2 regions of the Exiguobacterium sp. Helios genome follow, and region 1 is predicted to be linked to the other one. Evidence: a T-box and tRNA genes for the amino acid it is inferred to sense, from the RefSeq annotation. Region 1 holds a T-box; the other holds one or more tRNA genes.
The links. A T-box is a leader RNA that pairs with one kind of tRNA and senses whether it is charged. The one in region 1 lies ahead of ileS (isoleucine--tRNA ligase), so its partner is inferred to be a tRNA-Ile.
Positions count from the first base shown of each region.

Region 2: it encodes a tRNA-Ile, which carries the amino acid that the T-box ahead of ileS (isoleucine--tRNA ligase) is inferred to sense. The anticodon was not compared.

Region 1 is NZ_CP053557.1:2,200,635-2,205,073, reverse strand. Features, by position in the region: gene HNY42_RS11555 (YlmH family RNA-binding protein) at 1-740, shown strand, start outside; gene HNY42_RS11550 (DivIVA domain-containing protein) at 767-1,288, shown strand; T-box leader at 1,289-1,517, shown strand; gene ileS (isoleucine--tRNA ligase) at 1,575-4,310, shown strand; gene lspA (signal peptidase II) at 4,383-4,439, shown strand, end outside.
Region 2 is NZ_CP053557.1:1,141,815-1,146,253, reverse strand. Features, by position in the region: gene HNY42_RS05860 (superoxide dismutase) at 1-309, opposite strand, end outside; gene HNY42_RS05855 (alpha-amylase) at 403-1,863, opposite strand; tRNA gene HNY42_RS05850 (tRNA-Ile) at 1,993-2,066, opposite strand; tRNA gene HNY42_RS05845 (tRNA-Met) at 2,078-2,151, opposite strand; gene HNY42_RS05840 (Na/Pi cotransporter family protein) at 2,271-3,911, opposite strand; gene HNY42_RS05835 (autophagy-related protein 27) at 4,252-4,439, shown strand, end outside.

The DNA of each region.
Region 1 (4,439 bases):
GGGAGTTCGTCGATCTCGTCTTGAATTGGATCGACCATGTCGAAGCGACCTATACGTTTAAAGTGACAGATTTTCTGGATCCGCGTGAACAACAAATTACCCGAGAACTCGTCGGAACAAAATGTGCCCTCTTTTTTGAGGGCGGTTTTGAAGGCGCCGAACGACAGCGTGCGCTGATTGCCCCTGATTATTATGAGCTTGATGCCAACGATTTTGATATTGCCATTTATCGTATCCATTATCCCACCAAATTCGTGGAGCTCTCGCATCGCCAGGTGACAGGCACATTGCTGAATGTCGGATTAAAGCGAGGGAAATTCGGTGACGTGGTCATCCAAGATCAAGTCGTCCAATTTGCCGTTGCGAAAGAAGTGGCTTCTTATATCGAAGCAAATGTCGATCGTGCGGGAAAAACGAAGATTCGGTTGTCGCTCGTGGATTCAGAAGAACAGTTGAAGATTAAGGATCAAGAATGGCAAGAAGAACTGGGATTCGTCAGTTCGCTTCGTTTTGATACGGTTGTCAGTGAAATCCTTGGTTTTTCAAGACAAAAAGCGCAAAGCCTGATTAAACAAGGTGAAAGCAAAGTGAATTATAAAATCGTCGAAGATCCAAGTTTTTTGTTAGAGGAAGGCGACTTACTGTCCCTTCGCGGAACGGGACGTGTCAAGTTAATCGCCGTACTCGGCTCGACGAAACGGGATCGGATTAAATTGCAATACGGTCTGCTAAAAGGATAACCAACAAGCTGAGGGAGGATTTCATCATGCCATTGACGCCACTTGATATTCACAATAAGGAATTCACACGTAAGTTTCGCGGCTATGACGAAGATGAGGTCAATGAATTTCTTGATCAAGTCATCAAAGATTTTGAATTGTTGCTCCGGGAAAACCGTCAACAGCAAGAAGTCATTCAAAATATGCAGTCGCGTGTCGATTACTTCAGCTCGATGGAAGAAACATTAAACAAATCCATCATCGTGGCACAAGAAGCGGCAGAAGAAGTCAAAGCCAATGCGACGAAAGAAGCGAGCTTAATCGTCAAACAAGCGGAACGGGAAGCCGAGCAATTGCAAGATGCAGCACAACGTCGAGCACAGCGGACTGATTTCGAAGTCGAACAGATGCGTAAAAAAATCGAATTGTACCGGAATCGATTCAAAGTGTTGATTGACGCACAGATGGAATTGTTGACGAGCCATGACTGGGATGCATTCGATATTTCGACCCGGGGTGCGCTTGACGAGATTCCGGCAGTTGCGTATAATGACGACGATGTCATATAAGCTAAATCAATGAGAAGGACACGTCTTTTATCAGGATACTGTCAGCGAATCGGGGACTGGTGCGAGCCCGATCAGTAAATGAAAAAAGATATCCCCTTTGAGTGTGGGACTGAACATATTCATTAAGTTCCGCCGTTTCGCCTCCGTTATCGGGCTCTTAAGTGGTAATCTGTTTGTCAGGATTGCTAGTAGGGTGGTACCGCGAGTTCAAGCCAAGCTCGTCCCTATCAGGGGATGAGCTTGGCTTTTTTTGTACGTAAAATATAGACAAGTGAGGGAATGCCAAATGGAATACAAAGATACGTTATTGATGATGAAAACGGAATTTCTAATGCGGGGAAACTTACCGAAACGTGAACCAGATATGCAGGCACGCTGGAACGAGATGAATCTCTATGAAGCAGTTCAAGAAAAAAATGCCGGAAAACCTACATTCATCCTGCACGACGGTCCTCCCTATGCAAACGGGGACATCCATATGGGACACGGATTGAACAAAGTCTTAAAAGACATCGTCGTCCGTTATAAATCAATGAACGGATTCCGTTCTCCGTACGTACCGGGTTGGGACACACACGGACTTCCAATCGAGACGGCTCTTCAAAAAGCAGGTGTCGACCGTAAATCGATGTCGGTCGCGGAATTCCGTGAGCTGTGTGCGAAGTATGCGCTCGAACAGGTCGATCATCAACGTGAACAATTCAAGCGTCTTGGTGTTCTCGGTGACTATGACAATCCATACATCACGTTGCAACCGGAATTCGAAGCAGCACAAATTCGTTTGTTCGGCGATATGGCCAATAAAGGTTACATCTATAAAGGGAAAAAACCGGTGTACTGGTCGCCGTCATCGGAATCTGCTCTTGCAGAAGCCGAAATCGAATACCAGGATAAACGTTCTGCTGCCATCTACGTGGCGTTCCAAGTCATGGACGGAAAAAATATCTTGGAGCCGACAGATCATTTCGTCATCTGGACAACAACACCTTGGACAATTCCGGCAAACCTCGGAATCTCAGTCAGCGGTGAGTTGACATATGCACGCATCGAACACGAAGGAAAAGGCTATATCGTAGCCGAGACCCTCGTACCGGAAGTGATCGAAGCACTCGGCTGGGAAAATGCTACGGTTGGTCGTGTCTTTAACGGGACAGACTTTGAGTACATCAAAGCGAAACACCCGCTCTATGACCGGGAATCACTTGTCATGCTCGGCGATCACGTCACGGCAGAAGCGACGGGTGTTGTTCATACAGCACCTGGACACGGGGAAGATGACTTCAGAATCGGTCAAGCTTACGGTCTGGATGTGCTTTGTCCGGTTGACGATAAAGGTGTCATGACAGCAGAAGCTCCTGGTTTTGAAGGATTATTCTATGAAGATGCCAACAAAGAAATCGGTGTGGCGTTAGAAGAAGCCGGTGCTTTATTAAAACTGTCATTCATCAAACACTCGTATCCGCATGACTGGCGGACGAAAAAACCGGTTATCTTCCGTGCGACACCCCAGTGGTTCGCTTCAATCAAAGATTTCCGGGCTGAAATCCTCGACGAAATCAAAGAAGTCCAGTGGGTACCGGAGTGGGGCGAAACACGTCTTCACAACATGTTCAAAGACCGTGGAGACTGGGTCATTTCCCGTCAACGCGCGTGGGGTGTTCCACTGCCAATCTTCTATGCAGAAGACGGTACGGAAATCGTCACACCGGAAACAATCGATCATATCGCGAACCTGTTTGCGGCACACGGATCAAACGTCTGGTATGAGCGGGAAGCCGTTGATTTGTTACCGGAAGGATTTACCCATCCGGCAAGCCCGAACGGAATCTTCAAAAAAGAAACGGACATCATGGATGTCTGGTTCGATTCCGGTTCATCTCATGCCGGTGTTCTTGCTACACGTCCGGAACTCGAACGTCCGGCTGACTTGTATTTAGAAGGTTCTGACCAGTACCGTGGATGGTTCAACTCGTCTCTTTCGACAGCTGTCGCAACGACAGGGAAAGCACCTTACAAAGCTGTCGTCAGTCATGGATTCGTCCTTGACGGTCAAGGGCGGAAGATGTCGAAATCAATCGGAAATACGATTGCCCCGATCCAAATCATGCAACAATTCGGAGCAGAAATCCTTCGTCTTTGGGTCGCTTCTGTCGACTATCAATCGGACGTCCGGGCTTCAATGGATAACTTCAAACAAGTTTCGGAATCATACCGGAAAATCCGGAATACGGTCCGGTTCTTGCTTGGAAACCTGGATCAGTTCGATCATACGACGCATCGTGTTGCCTTTGCTGACTTACCGGAATCGGATCGCTTCATGCGGACGAAACTGGATCAACTCGTTGGCAAAGTAAAAGCGGCGTATGACGCGTATGACTTTATGGCGGTGTATCAATTGTTGCATAACTTCTGTGTCCTTGACTTGTCTTCGTTCTATCTCGATTATACGAAGGATATCTTGTACATCGAAAAAGCAGATGCACCAGCGCGTCGTGCCGTTCAAACGGTCATGTACGATACGGTCGTTACATTGTTACAACTGATGGCACCGGTCTTACCGCATACAGCAGACGAAGCATGGGAATTCGTTCCTGGCGTCGAGACGGCAAGCATCTTCTTGACGGATCTTCCGGAAGCACCGGAAGTGACAGAGGAAGGATTGGCATTGATTGCGAAATGGAACAGTTTCCTCGTCTTCCGTGATGATGTCTTGAAAGCACTCGAAGAAGCACGTGCCGAGAAACTTGTCGGGAAAACGCTCGAAGCGAAACTGGAACTGGCACCAAATGACGAAACGAAAGCATTGCTTGCGACAATCCATCATCTTGAGCAGTTATTGCAGGTTTCACAGATTGAGTTCGTCGCTTCGGCGGAGAAATCATACGGGACAACAGGTATCACTGTTCTGAAAGCAGATGGCGAAAAATGTGAACGCTGTTGGACATATTCGACTGAGCTTGGACAAGATCCGGCTCATCCGACACTTTGCCCACGTTGTACTGAAGTCGTCAATTCTTTATAATGAATCAGGGAGGGGCAGCTACGGCGACTTCGTAGCGGTCCCTCATTATTTTTGGATGTGGAGGAAAAAAGAATGTGGCTTTACTTAGCGATTGCTGCTGTACTCGTCGGAGTAGATCAATTGACGAAA
Region 2 (4,439 bases), 1.1 Mb from region 1:
TGAAGCAAGTTCACCAGTTGGTGCTGCACCATCGTTCTTTTTCAAGAGTTTCCAGAAGAACGAATGGTTCCAATGACCGCCACCGTTGTTACGGACAGCTGTTTGAATGTTTGCAGGAAGTGAATCCAGGTTTTGAAGTAATTCTTCAAGTGATTTTCCTTCGTGCTCTGACCCTTCAAGTGCTGCATTGACGTTCGTGACATACGTGTTGTGGTGTTTAGAGTGGTGAATCTCCATCGTACGAGCATCGATATGTGGCTCTAGCGCATCATAAGCGTAGCCGAGTTCTGGTAATTCAAATTTTGACATTTTCATGTCCCCCTTTATCCTATTTTCGGAATTTCAGTACTCTTTAAGACTAGCAAAAATAGTTGGTCAGGCGCAAGCAATGACCCTCGAAAATTACTGTTCGTCACGCGGAGCAAATACAGAGACACCGCCGCCTGGAACCGGGAAAACGCCGAAGCCCTCTTCATCGATCACAACCGGTTCTTCTTGGTGGTTCGTATAATCAAACCACTCTTCTCCGGCACGCGTCTCACCGACAAACATTCGTTTTTCGCACATGTCCGCATTCGAAAGTAAAACAGCGCATCCCGAGTTCGGGAATTCTTCGACACCACGACGGACCCAACCGATACAATGTGGATCGTCAAGGTAATCTTCTTGTTCGCCATATGCTTTATGGTAACGGGCATACAGTAAAGCATTGATCATTTCTTTTTTGCCTTCGACCGGGTGAGGTCCTTGGATACCATAATAATCACCGTAGAAGACACATGGATAACCATCTTTACGAAGGAGTACCGATGCATAGGCATGTTGTTTGAACCAGTCATCAATCCACGACTCGAGCGATTCACCTGGTTGCGAGTCATGGTTATCAACGAATGTCACCGCGTTCGTCGGGTGGGATTCAACCAGTGTATCCGCAAATAATGTCGTTAAATCAAATTCTTGTCCCTGTTGCGACGCTTCATGGAATTTATAATGGAGCGGCACATCAAATAAATCGATTGTATAATCAACACTGTCTAAAAATTGACGGCAATCATCTAAATCCGATTTCCAGAACTCACCGACCATATAGAAACCGTCCGGATTATCTCCGATCATCGATTTTGCGAACTCGTTGACGAATTCGTAGTTGATATGTTTGATGGCGTCCAAACGGAAACCTTGGCAATTGATTGTCTCTTTAAACCAGTTTCCCCAGTTAATCATCTCTTCACGCACTTCAGGATGGTTGTAATCAATGTTAGCGAACATCAAATAGTCATAGTTTCCGAATTCATTGTCTACTTGATCGTTCCAGTCTTTATTTTTACCGGAAATCTTAAAGACACCCGTTTTCTCTTCCCGGGCATCAAAATCCGTACCGTTGAAAAATTCATGTGTCCAGATGAAATCCGAATATTTACCGTTTCGACCGGGGAACGTAAACTTCGTCCAGGCATCAATTTCAAATTCTTCTGAAATTTCTTGCGAACGGTCTTCCGGATGGACCTCAACGACTTTAATCGTCTCGAGTTCATCTGCTGCTGCTTTATGGTTCATGACGACATCGGCATAAATCGCGATATCATTTTCGTGTGCGACTTGAATGGCTTCGATTAGCTCGTCTTTTGTCCCGTACTTCGTGCGGACCGTCCCTTTTTGATCAAACTCTCCTAAATCATAGACATCGTAAATGCCATACCCTGTGTCTTCATCTGATTGTCCCTTTGACGCTGGCGGAATCCAAACAGATGTGATGCCTGCAGCACGCAGTTCCGGCGCTCTCTCTTTTAAGCGCTGCCAATGCTTCCCATCATTTTCTACATGCCACTCAAAAAACTGCATCATTGTATGGTTACGTTCCATCTCTCTTCGCTCTCCCTTAAATTGCCATAGTATGAATAGTATTGTATGAACATTATTACAATATCTTTAATATTCCCCAAGCAACCAAAAATAAACGCACACTCTTAAAAAAGAGTGTGCGTTCTAAAATGGACCCTGCAGGACTCGAACCTGCGACCGGACGGTTATGAGCCGTCAGCTCTAACCAGCTGAGCTAAGGGTCCTTAAGTAATAGTAGCGGCGGAGGGAGTCGAACCCACGACCTCACGGGTATGAACCGTACGCTCTAGCCAGCTGAGCTACACCGCCATGATGGTTTGAAACAACTAATATAAGGTTACTAAAATCAAACTCGAATGTCAATAAACTATCTCACAAAAACAAAGAGGAATTTCTTTTCAGAAATTCCTCTTGCTTCATTCACCTATTCAGGCTGTTCCTGAACGTTGCTCGAGTACCAGGTCCGTAATATTGACGGCGTGGTCACCGATCCGTTCCAGGTTCGACAGCAGATCCACGAAGATCATTCCGGCCTGACCGGTACACTCCCCTGCATTAACACGCAAGACATGGTGTTTGCGGAATAAACGTTCAAGGGAATCCAGTTTCCCTTCTAACTCAAGCACTTGACGTGCCAGTGAAACATCATCGAGTTCAACGGCTTTAATGGCTGTTTCGACGATTTTTTGCGTCAAGATGTACATTTCATCCAATTCTTTTTTAGCCTTATCGGTAAACGTAATCCGATTGACGATTTGGAAGTCAACCAGTTCGATGACATTTTCGACGTGATCACCAATCCGTTCAAAATCGTTGACGGCGTGCATGAGAAGTGAGTGATCGTTTGATTCCCGTTCGGATAAATCATGTGCCGCGACCTTAACAAGATAACTTGTGACTTCAGTGTTCAAATGGTTAATTGCATATTCGATCTGTCCGGCGTCCGAGACGTCTTTTTTATCATGTGATTGCGTATAACGGTGCGCTTTCCCAAGCCCTTCTTTTGAGAATTCACCCATTCGTAACACTTCAAGTTTTGCTTGATTCAATGCGAGTGACGACGACTGGTTTAAGATGTTTTGATCCAAGTGGCGTGGTTTCGAATCGACGGTCGTATCCGTTCCCGGCACGACTTTTTGAACAAGCCATGCGATTTGCGCGATGAACCAGCATTGAATCAACGTGTTGACGACATTAAATGTACCATGAGCAAAAGCAATTTGCATTTTCGGTTCAAGATCAAGCGCTCCTGTAATCCAGGTGATGAAACTCGAGAATACAGGTAAGGCAATCAAGAACAAAATCGTTCCGACGATATTAAAGATGACGTGCGCCGCAGCTGTCCGTTTTGCCGCAATCGAAGCGCCGAGAGCCGCGAGAACAGCCGTAATCGTTGTTCCGATATTATCACCGAACAAGACGGGTAGCGCAGCCTTAATATCGATCATTCCGCCATCATATAATTCTTGCAAAATCCCGATTGTCGCAGATGAGGATTGAACTAACATTGTGAAAATGGTTCCAACAAATACACCCAGCAAAGGACTATCTGACATCGATACTGTCAGTTCTCGGAACCATTCGCTTGATTCAAGCGGTGCCATTCCGTCTCCCATGAGCGTCAACCCATAGAAGAGCGCTCCAAACCCGAAGAAAATTTGACCGATGTATTGAATCCGTTCTTTATTGAAGAAGAAAATCAGGAACGCTCCCAGCGCAATCGCCGGAAGTGCAGCTTCCTTAACGTTAAAGCCGATGATGAAGGCCGTAATCGTCGTTCCGATGTTTGCCCCCATGACAACACCGATTGCTTGACGTAAGTTCATCAAACCGGCACTGACCAGACCAACGACGATGACGGTCGTTCCCGATGACGACTGAATCAAGACCGTAACGACGATACCGGCCAAAATTCCAAGAAACGGATTGGAGGTATATTTATCTAAAATGTACCGTAGACGGTCTCCCGCTGTTTTTTGCAGACCATCTCCCATATACTTAATACCGAATAGGAAAATACCCAGTCCACCGATAAAGGTGAAGATCATTTCCTGTAAATCATAGTTCATCTTGTCATCTCCTCATATAAAAAGTGGAATTGATTTGTTGTTAAGAATTCATTGTTTCAACCTCCCCTATTATGTAAAGGTCTGGTGAACTTGTAAATAGATTTTCACATATTCAATTGTTAAGGTTTTATTAATCTGTACCAATACAGAATACCCCTTTAAACAAAAGGTTTTTCAACAATTTAAATATTGTTATAAAACAGAAGAAAGAGTGATTTCATTGCATTTTTTAAGTCAACTGCTTAATTACTTACAAACTACCTTAATTCCAAACCGTGGATTTTTAAAGACTCGACTTGCCGATGTCTCCCTTTATTTTTGTGGATTAGCATGGATTTCCTTGTGGTCGACAATTATTGATAGCATTTTTCTGAAACAGTCGATTCCGTTTATCATTTGGTTCACCCTGCATTTCATCTTCATTGCGATTGCCATCTTGTTATATCTCTTATTCGTCTCTTATCTGAATCGATGGTTCATTCAGTGGATTTTGCCAAGACCCTGGGCGTTTCGCCAAGTGTTTCCTTA